2 regions of the Streptomyces sp. NPDC088762 genome follow, and region 2 is predicted to be linked to the other one. Evidence: riboswitches for the same ligand, from Rfam matches in the RefSeq annotation. Region 2 holds a riboswitch; the other holds the start of a gene.
The links. Region 2 has a riboswitch for ZMP and ZTP ahead of ACIP5M_RS12190 (bifunctional 5,10-methylenetetrahydrofolate dehydrogenase/5,10-methenyltetrahydrofolate cyclohydrolase). Riboswitches for the same ligand answer to the same signal wherever they lie in the genome.
Positions count from the first base shown of each region.

Region 1: linked by a shared signal. The riboswitch ahead of glyA (serine hydroxymethyltransferase) and the one ahead of ACIP5M_RS12190 (bifunctional 5,10-methylenetetrahydrofolate dehydrogenase/5,10-methenyltetrahydrofolate cyclohydrolase) in region 2 are both predicted to bind ZMP and ZTP.

Region 1 covers NZ_JBIVKT010000016.1:105,315-114,443, reverse strand. Annotated here, with positions in the region: gene ACIP5M_RS29045 (PLP-dependent aminotransferase family protein) at 1-1,223, shown strand, start outside; gene ACIP5M_RS29040 (nuclear transport factor 2 family protein) at 1,310-1,702, shown strand; gene ACIP5M_RS29035 (hypothetical protein) at 1,770-2,591, opposite strand; gene ACIP5M_RS29030 (hypothetical protein) at 2,703-3,020, shown strand; gene ACIP5M_RS29025 (glutathionylspermidine synthase family protein) at 3,068-4,258, shown strand; gene rocD (ornithine--oxo-acid transaminase) at 4,421-5,626, opposite strand; ZMP/ZTP riboswitch at 5,736-5,826, shown strand; gene glyA (serine hydroxymethyltransferase) at 5,862-7,127, shown strand; gene trpS (tryptophan--tRNA ligase) at 7,493-8,506, shown strand; gene ACIP5M_RS29005 (2'-5' RNA ligase family protein) at 8,637-9,129, shown strand, end outside.
Region 2 covers NZ_JBIVKT010000004.1:143,921-151,552, reverse strand. Annotated here, with positions in the region: gene ACIP5M_RS12210 (amino acid permease) at 72-1,478, shown strand; gene ACIP5M_RS12205 (SRPBCC family protein) at 1,521-1,967, shown strand; gene ACIP5M_RS12200 (RNA polymerase sigma factor) at 2,126-3,724, opposite strand; gene ACIP5M_RS12195 (methyltransferase domain-containing protein) at 3,938-4,699, opposite strand; ZMP/ZTP riboswitch at 4,757-4,858, shown strand; gene ACIP5M_RS12190 (bifunctional 5,10-methylenetetrahydrofolate dehydrogenase/5,10-methenyltetrahydrofolate cyclohydrolase) at 4,919-5,764, shown strand; gene ACIP5M_RS12185 (MAB_1171c family putative transporter) at 5,869-7,026, opposite strand; gene ACIP5M_RS12180 (NAD(P)/FAD-dependent oxidoreductase) at 7,030-7,632, opposite strand, start outside.

The DNA.
Region 1 (9,129 bases), on a different contig from region 2:
CCCGCAACACGGTCGCGGAGGCCTACGCCGAACTCGTCGCCGAGGGCTGGCTGACGGCCCGACAGGGCTCGGGCACCCGGGTCGCCGAACGGGCCCGGCCGCGCAAGCCCGCGGCGGCGGCCCGGGTACGGCACCCCGTGCGCCGGGGGGCCTCGTACAGCCTGCAGCCCGGCTCCCCCGACGTGGGCGGCTTCCCGCGCGCGGCGTGGCTGTCGGCGGCCCGGCGGGCGCTGACCGACGCGCCGAACGAGGCCTTCGGGTACTCGACCGACGGGCGCGGCCGGCCGGAGCTGCGGGAGGCGCTGACCGGGTACCTGGCTCGGGCCCGCGGGGTGTACGCGGACCCGGACCGGATCGTGCTGTGCGCGGGCTTCGTCCACGCGCTGGGGCTGCTGGCCCGGGTGCTGCGGGCGCGGCGGGTCCGGGAGATGGCGGTGGAGGGGTACTGCCTGGGCATCCACCGCAACCTGCTGGCACGGGAGGGCCTGCGGACGCGGCCGCTGGGCGTGGACGCGGAGGGTGCCCGTACGGAGGAACTGACCGGGGCGGTGGGCGCGGTGCTCCTGACCCCGGCGCACCAGTTCCCGACCGGGGGCGCCCTGTCCCCGGCCCGGCGGGCGGCCGTGGTGGACTGGGCCCGGACCACGGGCGGGCTGGTCCTGGAGGACGACTACGACGGGGAGTTCCGCTACGACCGCCAGCCGGTCGGCGCACTGCAGGGGCTGGATCCCGACCGGGTGGTCTACCTCGGCACCGCGAGCAAGTCCCTCGCCCCCGGGCTGCGCATGGGCTGGATGGTGGTCCCGCCGGGGCTGCTCGACGAGGTGCTGGCCGTGAAGGGCCCGGGCGACTGGACGTCCAGCGCGCTGGACCAGCTCACGCTCGCGGAGTTCATCACCTCCGGGGCGTACGACCGGCACGTGCGCGGCATGCGCCTGCGCTACCGGCGCCGCCGGGACGAGCTGGTGGCGGCCCTGGCCGGCCGGGTGGCCGTCTCCGGCATCGCGGCGGGACTGCACGCCGTACTGGACCTCCGGGCGGGCACGGAGCGCTCGGTGATCCAGGCGGCGGCCTGGCAGGACCTGGCGGTGGAGGGCCTCTCCGCCTTCCGCCACCCGGAGGCGGACCTTCCGCCGCGCGAGGCGCTGGTGGTGGGCTACGGCACCCCGTCGGACAGCGCGTGGGCCCCGACGCTGGCCGCGCTGTCGACGGCGCTTCCGTAGCCGGTGCCATTCCCCGGAGGGAATTGAGGGGGCCGGGGCGGGCGGGGAGGATCGCTGCAACGTCCAGGCCGAGGAAGGGACCCCCGATGACGACGACGGTGACGGAACTCGACACGGCAGAAGTGATCAGCCGCTTCAACAAGGCCTTCACCGACCGCGAGCCGGAACTCCTGACGGACCTCGTGGCCGAGGACTGCGTGATGGTCGGCGTCCAGCCGGCCCCCGAGGGCGCGCGCTACGAGGGCCGTGAGGCCTGCCTGGAGTTCTGGCAGAACCTGGCCGCCGACCGGTCGACCACCTTCACGCCGTACGAGGTGTTCGTGGCGGGCGACCGCGCGGTGATCCAGTGGCGGGCGGTCTTCACGGACGGCGAGGCGGTCTTCGGCACCGGCCAGGAGACGTCGGTCCTCGGCGTCAACCTGATGCGGATCCGTGCCGGCCGCATCACGGAAGCCCTGGGCTACGCCAAAACCCCCTGACGCCCGGCCCGCCCAGCCCCGCCGCCGGGCCCGGGGCACGGGCCCGGGGCACGGGCGCGGGGACACCCTAAGGCGGCGGCTCCGCGGGGGGTTCGCCGAAGCGGGCCAGGGCCAGGGAGCCGGCCACCGCCACCGCGAAGCCGGCCACCGCCAGCCAGGTGAGGCCCTCACGGGTGCGGTCGCCGAGCCAGGCCACCCCCGCCACCGCCGGGGCGATCGTCTCGCCCAGCACCAGCCCCGCCGTCGCCGCCGTCACCGAGCCGCGCGCCAGTGCCGACGTGAGGAGCAGGAAGGCCGCGCCCCCGCCCAGCAGCAGCGCGTACAGCGCCGGGTTCCCCACGTCCCAGACGGAGTCGAGCAGACGGACCGCCACCTCCACCACGCCGAAGCCCGTTCCCGCCGCGAAACCCAGGACCAGCGCGCGCGGCCGGTCCGGGAGCCGGCCCGCCGCCGCGCCGACGAGCAGCACCAGCCCCGCCACCCCCAGCAGCGCCAGCTTCAGGGCGAGCGACCCCTTCCCCGAGCCCTCCTCCCCGGACGCCAGCCCCAGCATCAGCAGCCCAGCACACACCACCCCCACCGCGCCCCACTCCATCCCCGACAGCCGCACCCGCAACAGCCTGGCCGCCACCACCGCCGTCACCGCCAGGCTCGCGGCGAGCGCGGCCCCCACCGCGTAGATCGGAATGTGACGCAGCGCGATGATCTGGAGGACGAAACCGACCGCGTCCAGGCCGAGTCCGGCCAGGTACCGCCACTGCCGCGCCGCCCGCAGCAGCAGCGCCGCGTCCACCCCGGAGCCCGTCCCCGGCTCGGCGGCCCGCGCCGCCACCGCCTGCAGAACGGACGCCGTACCGAAGCAGACCGCCGCCGCCAACGCGCAAACCATCCCAATCAGCACGAACTGACTCTAAGTCACCGCGCTCGCCACGGCCGGATTCCATCGGCCCGGTGCCCCGCTCTAGGCTGTCGGCAGCACGCCACCAGGGGGAGCAGCCACATGGACGACACCAGCAGCACCAACACCGCCACCACCCGGCGCCGTATGCGCTCCGGCGCCGTGGCCCTCGGCGGCATGGGCCTGCTCGCGGCCACGCTCGTGGCCTGCGGCAGCAGCGACGAGCCCGACAAGCGGTGCGCGTCGCGTTCCACGCTGGACCACCTGAACAACAAGGACTGCAAGAGCGGCGGCCGCGGCTCCTGGTACTACGGCGGCTCCGTCAGCCGCGGCAAGGTCACCGGCGGCAGCTTCGACAAGTCCGCCGTCACCCGCGGCGGCATCGGCGGACACAGCAGCTCCGGCTCCAGCGGCGGCTGACGAGCGCCACGAACGAGCGCCACGAACTCCAGGGAACCCCCACACGCATGAAGCGGCACACCATCGAGCCCCGCCCCGACTGGCAGAAGACGGTCGAGGAGCAGGGCCTGATCTACCCCCTCACCCGCTACCCCGACGATTCCCTGCGCCCCTACTGGGACGAGAGCGCGTACTACTCCTTCTCCCTCCCCGAGGTCGAGGCCCTGGAGAACGTCGTCGAGGAGCTGCACGCCATGTGCCTGGCCGCGGCCGGGCACATCGTCGAGCACGACCGCTTCGCCGACCTCGGCATCACCGACCCGAAGCTCGCCGCGCTCATCGCCGAGTCCTGGCGCCGCCGCGCCGAACAGCCCTCCCTCTACGGCCGTTTCGACCTGCGCTACGACGGCTCCGGCAGCCCGGCCAAGATGCTGGAGTACAACGCCGACACCCCCACCTCCCTCGTGGAGGCGGCCGGCCCCCAGTGGTTCTGGATGGAGGAACGCTTCCCCGGCGCCGACCAGTGGAACTCCCTCCACGAGCGCCTCGTCGACGCCTGGCGCCGGCAGGCCGAGCTGCTCCCGCCCGGCCCGCTGCACTTCGCGCACTCCGAGACCGACGAGCTCGGCGAGGACCTGATGACGGTCGCCTACCTCCAGGAGACCGCCGAGCAGGCCGGTCTGGAGACCCACGCCCTGTCGGTGGAGCAGATCGGCTGGGACAGCCTTTCCGGCCGGTTCGTCGACGACCGGCTGCGCTTCATCCGCGGCTGCTTCAAGCTCTACCCGTGGGAGTGGCTGGCCACCGACGCGTTCGGCCCGCAGGTCCTCGGCACGTACGACCACGGCGGCGGCTCCGGCACCACCTGCTGGATCGAGCCGCTGTGGAAGATGCTGCTGTCCAACAAGGCGCTGCTGGCGATCCTGTGGGAACTCTTCCCGGAGCACCCGAACCTGCTGCCCGCCTACCTCGACGGTCCGCGCGAGCTGGCCGAGGAGGGCGGTTACGCCGCGAAGCCGCTGCTGGGCCGCGAGGGCGCCGGGGTCACCCTCCACGAACCGGGCGGCGAGCCGTTCGTGGCGAAGGAGGACGAGCGGTACTGCTTCCAGGGCCTCGCACCGCTGCCCGATTTCGACGGGAACCGGGTGGTGCTCGGCGCGTGGGTCGTCGAGGACGAGGCGGCGGGGCTGGGCATCCGCGAATCGGCGGGTCCGGTCACGGACGAGTACGCCCGTTTCCTGCCCCACGTCATCCTGTAGGGCCGGGGCCGGTCCTGGCGGGCCGGTTTCGACGGGGCCGGGCGCGCCTGGGCACCTCCTCGGGCGCCGGACGTGACCAGGGGCCGGAGAGTGCATCGGCGTGTGTTCGGCGCCCTGCGAGGGCGCCCCGCCACACACCCGGCTCCGTCGAAACCGGCGGGGTCAGCCGGCGAGCACCGCCCTCAGCTGGTCCAGCCCCCAGTCCAGGTCCTCCTTGGAGATCACCAGGGGCGGGGCCAGCCGGATCGTCGACCCGTGGGTGTCCTTCGCCAGCACCCCCCGCTCCATCAGCTTCTCGGAGATCTCCCGGCCCGTCCCGTGCGCCGGGTCGATGTCCACCCCCGCCCACAGCCCCCGCCCCCGTACGGCGGTAACCGCGCCCCCGCCGACCAGCAGGCCCAGCTCCCGGTGCAGGTGGTCGCCGAGTTCGGCGGCCCGCTGCTGGTACTCGCCGGTCCGGAGCATCGCGATCACCTCCAGCGCGACGGCGCACGCGAGGGGGTTCCCGCCGAAGGTGGACCCGTGCTCGCCGGCCCGGAACACCCCGAGCACGTCCGAGTCGGCGACGACCGCCGACACCGGCACCACGCCGCCGCCGAGCGCCTTGCCGAGGACGTACACGTCCGGCACGACCTCCTCGTGCTCGCACGCGAAGGTCCGCCCGGTGCGCCCGAGCCCCGACTGGATCTCGTCCGCCATGAAGAGCACGTTCCGCTCGCGCGTCAGCTCCCGTACGCCCCTCAGGTACCCGGCGGGCGGCACCAGCACCCCCGCCTCGCCCTGGATGGGCTCCAGCAGCACGGCCACCGTGTTCTCCGTGACCGCGTGCGCGAGCGCGGTGAGGTCCCCGTACGGGACGATCTCGAAGCCCGGCGTGTACGGACCGAAGTGGTCGCGCGCGTCGTGGTCCGTGGAGAAGGAGACGATGGTCGTGGTCCGCCCGTGGAAGTTGTCGGCGGCGACCACGATCTTGGCGTGGCCGTCCGGGACACCCTTGACCTCGTAACCCCACTTGCGCGCGGTCTTCACGGCCGTCTCCACCGCCTCCGCGCCCGTGTTCATGGGCAGCACCATCTCCTTGCCGCACAGCGCGGCGAGTTCGGTGCAGAAGTCCGCGAAACGGTCGTGGTAGAAGGCGCGGGAGGTGAGCGTGACCAGCTCCAGCTGCGCCTTGGCGGCGTCGATCAGGCGGCGGTTGCCGTGCCCGAAGTTGAGCGCCGAATAGCCGGCGAGCATGTCCAGATAGCGGCGGCCCTCCACGTCGGTCATCCACGCGCCCTCCGCGGAGGCGACGACGACGGGCAGCGGATGGTAGGTGTGCGCGCTGTGCGCGTCGGCGGAACGGATGGCATCAGCAGTTGTCGACACGGGGTCTCCGATCGTCCGTCAGGCCTGTGACGAGGGTGGCGTCACCCTCCATCCTCGCTCGTATACAGGGCGGAGAAACCTTTCTCGTGGCGCGCCCGCTAAGGTGACCGGTACGCACGGCGACTGGCGTACGGAGAACGAACTCCGGGGGAGTCGTGCGCGTACGACCGCACACAGGGCCGCTCGCCTGGGCCTCGCGGGGACGAGATCTGACATCGACCCCGGAGGAGCCGCCATGACCGCGCGCCGCCACCCCGCCCTCTTCGCGACCGACCCCGAACTGGCGTCCTTCGTCGCGGCGGAAGAAACACTCCAGGCCCAGACCCTGCGCCTGATCCCCAGCGAGAACTACGTGTCCGCGGCCGTGCTCGAAGCCTCCGGCACGGTCCTGCAGAACAAGTACAGCGAGGGCTACCCCGGCCGCCGCTACTACGAGGGCCAGCAGAACATCGACCGCGTCGAGGCGCTGGCGGTCGAGCGGGCCAAGGGCCTGTTCGGGGTGGACCACGCGAACGTGCAGCCGTACTCCGGCTCGCCGGCCAACCTGGCGGTGTACCTGGCGTTCGCGAAGCCGGGCGACACGGTCATGGGCATGGCACTGCCGATGGGCGGGCACCTCACCCACGGCTGGGGCGTCTCGGCGACGGGCTCCTGGTTCCGGGGCGTGCAGTACGGGGTCCAGCCCGGCACCGGCCTGATCGACTACGACGCGGTGCGCGACCTGGCCCTGGCGGAACGCCCCAAGCTGATCTTCTGCGGCGGCACGGCGCTGCCCCGCACGATCGACTTCGCGGCCTTCGCGTCGATCGCCGAGGAGGCGGGCTCGATCCTCGTCGCGGACGTGGCCCACATCGCCGGCCTGATCGCGGGCGGGGCCCACCCGTCCCCGGTGGGTCACGTGGACGTCGTCTCGACCACCACCCACAAGACCCTGCGGGGACCGCGTGGCGCGATGCTGATGTGCCGGGAGGAGCACGCGAAGGCCATCGACAAGGCGGTCTTCCCGGGCCTCCAGGGCGGCCCGCACAACCAGACGACCGCCGGCATCGCGGTGGCCCTCCACGAGGCGGCGCAGCCGTCCTTCACCGCCTACGCGCACGCGGTCGTCGCGAACGCCAAGGCGCTGGCGGAGGCGCTGCTGGCGCGGGGCTTCGACCTGGTCTCGGGCGGTACGGACAACCACCTGATCCTGATGGACCTGACCTCGCGGGACGTGCCGGGCAAGGTGGCCGCCAAGGCGCTGGACCGCGCGGGGATCGTGGTGAACTACAACACGGTGCCGTTCGACCCGCGCAAGCCGTTCGACCCGTCGGGCATCCGCATCGGTACGCCTTCGCTGACGTCGCGGGGCCTGTCGACGGACCACATGCCGCTGGTGGCGGACTGGATCGCCCGCTCGGTGGACGCCGCCGCCAAGGCCGACGAACCGGCCCTCGCCGCAGTCCGCGCGGAGGTCGCGTCCCTGATGGCCGCCTTCCCGGCCCCGGGCCTCCCCCTCTAGCGGTTCTTCCGGGTCGTACCGGCGCGGCGCCGCTGCTGGGGCTCCGCCCCAGGCCCCGCGCCTCAAACGCCGGCGAGGCCGGATTCCGGCCGCTCTCGCCTGCCCCTGGCGGGCTTGGACTGCGCGCAGCGCCAGTCGAGCCCGCCAGGCGTTCGAGGGCGACCTGCAGCGAAGCCGCCCGGCGCCGGTGGCGCCCGCGGCCCGGGCGGCGGCCATGGCGCAAAGCGGTCGCTCGGCCGAAGCGAGATCCGGACGCCGCGCTACTGCTCGGTACCCGTACGGGGCACGGGCCGGCCGGGGCCGACCCGGAAGGATCCGGCCAGTGGCGGGCCCGAGCCCGCCCCCGCACCTGAGAGAATGAGGGCATGGCTTCTGATCGTCCTCGCGCGCTCTCCGGCATCCAGCCCACCTCCGGTTCGTTCCACCTCGGGAACTACCTCGGAGCCATTCGCCAGTACGTCGCCCTGCAGGAGACGCACGACGCCTTCTACATGGTCGTCGACCTGCACGCGATCACCATGCCGCAGGATCCGAAGGACCTCCGCGCGAACACCCGCCTCTCCGCCGCGCAGCTGCTCGCCGCCGGCCTGGACCCCGAGCGCTGCACGCTCTTCATCCAGAGCCACGTGCCCGAGCACGCGCAGCTCGGCTGGGTCATGAACTGCATCACCGGCTTCGGCGAGGCCAGCCGGATGACCCAGTTCAAGGACAAGTCCGCCAAGCAGGGCGCCAACAACGCCACCGTCGGGCTCTTCACGTACCCGATCCTCCAGGTCGCCGACATCCTGCTCTACCAGGCGAACGCCGTCCCCGTCGGCGAGGACCAGCGCCAGCACATCGAGCTGACCCGCGACTTGGCCGAGCGCTTCAACCAGCGCTTCGGCCAGACCTTCACCCTCCCCGCCGCGCACATCGTCAAGGAGGTCGCGAAGATCTACGACCTCCAGGACCCGGCGATCAAGATGTCCAAGTCCGCGTCGTCCCCCAAGGGCCTGATCAACCTCCTCGACGAGCCCAAGGTCACCGAGAAGAAGATCAAGAGCGCGGTCACCGACACCGAGGCCGAGGTCCGCTTCGACACCGAGAAGAAGCCCGGCGTCAGCAACCTGCTCACGATCTACTCCACCCTCACGGGCGAGAGCGTCCCGGCCCTCGAGGCGAAGTACGAGGGCAAGGGCTACGGCGCGCTGAAGACCGACCTGGCCGGCGTGATGGTCGATTTCGTCACACCCTTCAAGCAGCGCACCCAGGAATACCTGGACGACCCCGAGACGCTGGACTCCATCCTGGCCAAGGGCGCGGAGAAGGCCCGCGCGGTCGCCGCCGAGACCCTGGCACAGGCGTACGACCACCTCGGTTTCCTGCCCGCCAAGCACTGACGGAAGCCCTGACGGGGCACCTGGCGACCGAGGGCTCTGGCGAGACGGGGGGTGTCGGCCCCACACTGGGGCGACACTCCCTGTCGGCAGTCGCGCCGGCAGTCCACAGACACAAGCGGAGGAGAGATACGTGGGGACCGTAACGCTCGGCGTTTCGATCGCGGTCCCGGAGCCGTACGGCCGCCAGCTCCAGCAGCTGCGCGCCGGCTTCGGGGACGCCGCCGCGCACGGCATCCCCACGCACGTCACCCTCGTCCCGCCCACCGAGGTCGAGGCCGACCGGCTCCCGGCGATCCGGGCCCACCTGGCCGAGGTCGCCGCCGCCTTCCGCGCCTTCGGCATGCGGCTGGCCGGGACGGGAACCTTCCGCCCCCTCTCGCCGGTCGTCTTCGTACAGGTCGTCGAGGGCGGCGCCGGCTGCACCCGGCTCCAGTCCGAGATCCGGGACCCCGCGGGACCGCTCGACCGCGAGCTGGCGTTCCCGTACCACCCCCACGTCACCGTCGCCCACGGGATCTCCGAGGAAGCGATGGACCTGGCGTTCTCGACCCTCGCCGACTACGCCGCCGAGTGGGTCTGCGACGGCTTCGCGCTCTACGAACAGGGCTCGGACGGGGTCTGGC
Region 2 (7,632 bases):
GTGCCGCCCGTGCGGTGGTCAACCATGGGTGGACCTGCCCACCATGTGAGACACCCCGAGGCGCACCACCGATGACCAGCACCGCGACCCTGCCCACCGAGACCGGAACGGGTGCCGAGAGCGGCAGGGGTGCCGAGCCCGGCGATGCGTCCCCGCAGCGGAAGCGTTTCGGCCTGCCGGTCGCCACCTGCCTGGTCATGGGCAACATCATCGGCGGCGGAATCTTCCTGCTCCCCGCCTCGGTGGCCCCCTTCGGCACGATCAGCCTCCTCGCCTTCGCCGTGCTGACCCTCGGCGCGGTCGCCCTGGCGCTCGTCTTCGGGCGCCTCGCCCGGCGGCATCCGCAGACCGGCGGCCCCTACGTCTACGCCCGCGCCGCCTTCGGCGACTTCGCCGGCTTCCTCGCCGCCTGGAGCTACTGGATCACCACCTGGGTCTCCAACGCGGCCCTCGCCGTGGCGGCCGTCGGCTACCTCGGCGTGCTCTTCCCGGCCGTCGGCGCCCACCAGTGGTCCATGTGCCTGGCCGCCCTCCTCGTGCAGTGGCTTCCGGCGCTCGCCAACCTGGCCGGCACCCGCTACGTCGGCGCCGTCCAACTGGTCGCCACCGTGCTGAAGTTCGTCCCGCTGCTGCTCGTGGCCGTCGGCGGGCTGTGCTTCTTCGACCCGGCCAACCTCGGCCCGTTCCGGGCCACCGACCAGAGCCCGGTCGGCGCCGTCTCCGCCTCCGCCGCGATCCTGCTCTTCAGCTACCTGGGCGTCGAATCCGCCGCCGTCAGCGCCGGCGAGGTCCGCGACCCGGCACGCAACGTCGGCCGGGCCACCATCCTGGGCACCGTCGGCGCCGCCACCGTGTACCTGCTCGGCACCCTCTCCGTCTTCGGCCTGGTCGCGCACGAGAAGCTGGTCTCCTCCGACGCCCCCTTCACCGACGCCGTCAACGCGATGTTCGGCGGCACCTGGGGCGGGACGGCGGTCGCCTGCGCCGCCGTGATCTCGATGGTCGGCGCCCTCAACGGCTGGACCCTGCTCAGCGCGCAGACCCCGTACGCGGCCGCCAAGGACGGGCTCTTCCCGAAGGCCTTCGAGACGAAGAAGCGCGGTGTTCCGGTGGCCGGCGTGGTCGTCACGGTCGTCCTGGCCTCGGCCCTGACCCTCTACAACTACACGGCCGGCCCGGAGGGCGTGTTCGAGGTCCTGGTCCTGGTCACCACCTTCACCGCGACCGTCCCCTACCTGCTCTCCACCGCCGCGCAGGTCCACTTCCTGCTCTCGGGCCGCTCCGGGCGGGTCGACCGCGGCCGCCTGGCCCGCGACGCGGCCCTCGCCTGCCTGGGCTTCGCCTTCTCGATGTGGCTGGTGGCCGGCGCCGGCTACGCCGCCGTCTACCAGGGCGTGCTCTTCCTCTTCGCGGGCGTCCTCGTGTACGCCGTGATGTCCGCCCGCAGGCGTCGCGCGGCCGTTTCACCCGCGGGGTAATTTGGAGGGAGAGGACAGCCAGGGGGGCTCTAAGGGGTCGCCATGTCCGCGATCAGCAACACCATCGACATCGACCGCAGCCCCGAGGACGTCTACGCCTACGTGACGGACCCCACGCACCTGCCGGAGTGGCAGGACAGCGCCGTGTCAGCCGTTCCCATGGGCGACCTCCCGGTCCACGTCGGGTCGCGGGTCCTCATCACCCGGCAGATCGGCAGGCGGAGGATCCCCTCGACGGTGGAGTTCACGGAACTCGACCCGCCGCGGAGCTGGCACCTTCACGGCGTCGACGGCCCGGTCCGGCCGAACGTGCGGGGCAGGATCGAACCCCTCGGCGACGGGACCCGCTCACGCGTCACGCTTTCCGTCGACTTCGAGGGCCACGGCCTGGGCAGGGGCCTGGTCCCCCTCGTCGTGAAGCCCATGCTCCGCAAGGAGATGCCCCGCAGCGAGGAGAAGCTCAAGCACCTGCTGGAGCACTCGCTCTGATCCCGGAGGCACGAGCCCCGGTACCGGTGATCACGGACGGGTGGTACGACACCCTGCGGATCCGGCGCGAGCACGCCAACCGGTTCCGCAGGGTGCCTCCCTGCCGTTCGGGCCCGGGGGAGCGGTCTTGCGACCGTCCCGGGCCGATCCCGACTCGATCAGTCGAGGTAGTCGCGCAGAACCTGCGAACGCGACGGGTGGCGCAGCTTCGACATGGTCTTGGACTCGATCTGGCGGATGCGCTCACGGGTGACCCCGTACACGCGGCCGATCTCGTCCAGCGTCTTCGGCTGGCCGTCGTTGAGGCCGTAGCGCATGGAGACCACGCCCGCCTCGCGCTCGGAGAGCGTGCCCAGGATCGACTGGAGCTGCTCCTGGAGGAAGGTGAAGGAGACCGCGTCCGCGGGCACGACCGCCTCGGAGTCCTCGATGAGGTCACCGAACTCGCTGTCGCCCTCCTCACCCAGGGGGGTGTGCAGGGAGATCGGCTCACGGCCGTACTTCTGGACCTCGATGACCTTCTCGGGGGTCATGTCGAGCTCCTTGCCCAGCTCCTCCGGAGTGGGCTCCCGGCCGAGGTCCTGGAGCATCTGGCGCTGCACGCGGGCGAGCTTGTTGATGATCTCGACCATGTGGACGGGGATGCGGATGGTGCGCGACTGGTCGGCCATGGCACGCGTGATCGCCTGCCGGATCCACCAGGTCGCGTACGTGGAGAACTTGAAGCCCTTGGTGTAGTCGAACTTCTCCACGGCGCGGATCAGGCCGACGTTGCCCTCCTGGATCAGGTCCAGGAAGAGCATGCCGCGGCCCGTGTAGCGCTTGGCCAGCGAGACCACGAGGCGGAGGTTGGCCTCCAGCAGGTGGTTCTTGGCGCGGCGGCCGTCCTCGACGAGGATCTCCAGCTCCCGCTTGAAGGCGGGCTTGTGGTCCTCCTCCTCTTCGAGCTTGTACTCCGAGAACAGGCCCGCCTCGATGCGCTTGGCGAGCTCGACCTCCTGCTCGGCGTTGAGGAGCGGCACCTTGCCGATGAGCTTGAGGTAGTCCTTGACGGGGTCGGCGGTGGCGCCGGCCACCATGACCGTCTGGGCCGGGGCGTCGTCCTCGTCGTCGTCGGACAGGACGAAGCCCTGCGTGCCGCCGGCCTTGGGGGTCTCCTCCTCGGCCTCGTCGACGAGGTCCTCGGCAGCCCAGTCCTCACCCTCGGCCACGGGGGCCTCGGCCTCGTCGGTGTCCTTGGCGCCGGTCTTCTTCGCCGCCGTCTTCTTGGTGGCGGTCTTCTTCGCGGTGGCGGTCTTCTTGACCGTCCGCTTCTTCGGCTCGGCGGTGGCCTCGGCCGTCGCCTCGTCCTCGACGGAGCCGGCCGACGCTGCGGATATCGCCGCGGCGGTGGTCGTGGTCGTGGTGGTCACGGCCGGGGCGGCCGTCTTGCGCGCACCGATGGGGCGCGGCGCGGCGGCGGCCTTCTTGGCCACGGTGCGGGCGGGGGCGGCAGCCGCCTTGCGGGGCTTCTTGGCGGCAGCCTTGGTGGCGGGAGCGGCGCTGACGTGGAGGGCGACACCCTCCTCGTCCAGGACCTGGTTCAGGCTGCGCAGGACCCGCTTCCACTGGTCCACCGGGATGCGGCCGGCCTCGAAGGCCTGGCGCACGTCGTCACCGTTGATGTGACCCTGCTCGCGGCCGCGCTCGACGAGCGCGACCAGGGCCTCGGATTCGGCGATCTCCGGAGGGAACGTACGGGACGGGCTGAGCGACACAAGGAGCCTCTCGTTGCGAACAGATAAGGGTGGGCGGGACATCATCGCGCGAACTCGGGAAACAGACCCGGGTGGGGTCTGTATTCCGGGCCGCGCGAGGACACCTGTCGGTTCATCGCATGCCCGAGTCGATTCGTTACGCGCTGAATTGAGTGACCTGCGCCACGCTGTGGCCGGGCAACCGATCCGGCGCCGATCCGTCCGCCTCCGCCGTCAGCCCGTTTTGCGGGCTTCGATGAGGAAGCGGGCGGTGTGCGCGACGAACGGGCCCTCGTGTTCGATCCGTTCGTGCAGCGCGCGCAACCGGTCCCGGTACTGCCCGACCGTGAAGCCGGGCACCATCCAGATCACCTTCCGGAGAAAGTAGATCACGGCTCCGATGTCGTGGAACTCCGTGCGCAGCCGTTCCGAACGCAGATCGACGACTTCGAGGCCGGCCTTCGTGGCGTCGGCGACCGCGTCGTCGGGATGCCGGGCGCGCCGTACGTCCTCCGGCTGGGGTCCGAGGAAGTACTCGACGAGCTCGAAGACGCTCGCCGGCCCGACCTGCTGCGACAGGTAGGTGCCGCCGGGCCGCAGCACCCGCGCGACCTCGTCCCACCAGATGGTCACCGGGTGCCGGCTGGCGACCAGCTCGAAGGCCTCGTCCCCGAAGGGCAGCGGCGGCTCGTCGGAGTCCGCGACCACCACCGCCCCGAGCGGGTGCAGCAGCCGCGTCGCCCGGTCGATGTTGGGCGGCCAGGACTCGGTGGCCGCCATCAGCGGGGGCAGGGGGCCGGCCCCGGCGAGGACCTCGCCACCGCCGGTCTGGATGTCGAGGGCGGAACGGACCGTCGCCAGACGTTCGCGCAGCAGGCCCTGGTAGCCCCAGGAGGGACGCTGCTCGGTGGCCCGGCCGTCCAGCCAGGAGAAGTCCCAGCCGTCCACGGATACGGATTCGGCCTCTGCGACGAGATGGTCGAAAGTACGCGTCATGTCTCGATCGTCCCAGGTCGCGCGCCGGTCATCCACCCGATGAGTCGACTACACTCGGCGGCGGGCCGTGACTGGCGTTCGGGTGGATCACCACCGGGGAGCGGCCCGGCGTACGGCGCACCTCCCGTACGCCGTCTGCCGCGCGCCTGGGCGAACCGCGATCCGCAGCGACGTTCAGGAGACCCCGTGACGACTGCCCAGACTGCCTCTGCCCGGCTGATGGACGGCACCGCCCTCGCCCGCCGCATCTCGGAGCAGACCGCCGCCCTCGCGGCGAAGATCACCGAGCGCACCGGTACCGCCCCCTGTCTCGCGACCGTGCTGGTCGGCGAGGACCCCGCGTCCGTCACGTACGTACGCATGAAGCAGAACCGTTGCGCCAAGGCCGGGATCACCTCCCGCCACGTGGAGCTGCCGGCCGCGACCACGACCGAGGAACTGGTGGCGACCCTCACCGCGCTCTCCGAGGACCCCGAGATCAGCGGCATCTTGCTCCAGCACCCGGTCCCGCACCACATCGACGAGCGCGCCGCCTTCGAGGCCATCGCCCCGGGCAAGGACGTCGACGGCGTCACCATGCACTCCTTCGCCGCCATGGGCTTCGGGCTGCCGGGCTTCGTCTCCTGCACCCCGGGCGGCATCATGCGCCTGCTCGCCGAGTACGACGTGGACCTGACCGGCAAGCACGCCGTCGTCGTCGGCCGCAGCGCGATCCTGGGCAAGCCGGCCGGCATGCTGCTGCTGGAGCAGAACGCCACCGTCACCTACTGCCACTCGCGCACCGTGGACCTGCCGTCGATCGTGCGCCAGGCCGACGTGCTGGTCGCCGCCGTCGGCAAGGCCGAATTCATCCGGGGCGAGGACATCAAGCCGGGCGCCGTGGTCCTGGACGCCGGCTACAACGAGGGCAACGTCGGCGACGTCCACTTCGAGTCGGCCGCGGCCCGCGCCTCGCTGATCACGCCCGTACCGGGCGGTGTCGGCCCGATGACCATCGCGGTCCTGCTGGAGCAGACCGTCCAGGCCGCCGCCGCGCAGGCCGGGCTGGACCTCGCTGACCTCTGACCGGCGCCGCGCGCGTCCCGGCGGGACGGGACGAACGCCCCGGAACGCCCGGAACGCCCCCGAACGCCCCGGACCCTGCGGTCCGGGGCGTTCGGCGTGGGCCGTCAGGCCCGGGCGGCCCCGGACCGGCGGGCCGTCGCGACGATCGGCGAGTCCCGGAACTCCCGGGCCAGCGCGCCCAGCGACCGGCAGTCCATGCGGTACGGGTCCGGATGCCCCGGTCCGGCCGCCGCCCTGCGCGCGCACGCCGAGGCCAGCACCGCCGCGTCCGCCACCACCGCGGCCCGTGCCTCGCTCAGGCCCTGGCCGCGTGCGGCCTCGTACGCGGCGCCGCGCACCTCGGGGTCGAACCAGCCGGCCAGCGCCAGGATCCCGTCGTCGATGACCGACTCGCGGTGGATCAGCCGGACTCCCACCGGCGACCACCAGGCCAGCGGCACGGTCCGTACGCTCGACGCCGCGAACCCCCGCAGCGCCTTCCACAGCGGGTGCAGCCGCCGGTACTGGCTGTAGTCACGCCAGGCCGCCGACCCGCCCACCAGCGGAACGATGAACCCCGACGCCACCAGCAGGGCCGCCGCCGCGGCCAGGGGCGGCGCCACGTCCGTGGACAGGCCGTCCCAGGCGCGACCGTTCCATCGGGCCCCCAGCGCGATCCACTTCACGACGATGTAGCCCAGGTCGAGCAGCCCGCCCGCGGTGATCAGGGCCAGTCCGGTCCGCAGCGCCCGCAGCGAGGGGTCGGCGCGCAGCAGCCACTTGCCGGCCAGCACGGTCAGCGCCGAGGTGCCCACGGTGTGCGCCAGCAGGTAGCAGACGATCATCTCCCGGATCCAGGGTGTGTTGGCGTAGTACGTGTCCAGGTCCCGCAGCCGTTCCACCGGTGCGTCGCCGATCACGAACAGGGTGACGATCGCCAGCGAGACGGCGCCGAAGCCGGTCAGCGTCAGCCGGGTGGCCCGCCGTACCGCGGCGGGCGGCCCGCCGGCCCATTGCACCACCAGGAGGACGCACGTGGCGGAGAACGCGGTGATCGCGCAGAACACCAGCGGCGCCGCGAAGTTCACCACGCCCGTGAGCCGGTTGACCGCGGCGATCGACGGCGGGGCCGCCAGGAACACGGTGAGGCCGGCGACCGAGAGCAGCGCGCACGCGGCCCGCACCTGCGGCTGGTCCCAGCACTTGCGCAGCGTCGGCGCCTTGACGAGCAGGGTCAGGACCATCAGCGATCCCGGCCCGTAGAGGATCAGGCCGTTCGACATCCGTCATCGCACCCGGCCGACGGGGTCGGCCGGGCCCGTCCGGCCGGCGGCCGGGTCCGCCGCGTCCAGCCCGGCCACCGTCCGCTCGGCCGCCGTGAGCGGCGGCGCCTTCAGCGCACCCCGGTCGGACGCGCGCAGTACGTGCCAGACCACCGAGGGGCGCAGCCAGTACGTGGGCGGGTTGCTCATGGTGATGACCTGGAGGAAGGCGGCCGTGAGCGTCTCCCGGGTGGTGGCCCCCGTCATCAGTCGGCTGACGTACGCGTTGAGCAGTCCGGCCCCGGTCCGCGGCCGCATTCCGGTGGCGCCGGGGTAGAGGATGTCCTGCGAGGTGGCGAGCTCCCAGGCGGTGGCCACCTGCGGGGCCAGCGCGCGCTGCGCCTCGCGGCCGAAGCCGGGGTGGGCGAGGCCCTTGGCGCGGAGCAGGGCGCGGACGGCCAGCAGCCCCTGCGCGGCGACGGTCATGCCCTGCCCGTAGAGCGGGTTGAAGGTGGCGACCGAATCGCCGACGGCGAAGAAGCCGTCGGGCAGCTCGGCCTTCTCGAAGTAGACCCGGCGGTTGGCGGTGCCCTGGGTGACGGCGACGTCCGTGAGGGGTTTGCGGCC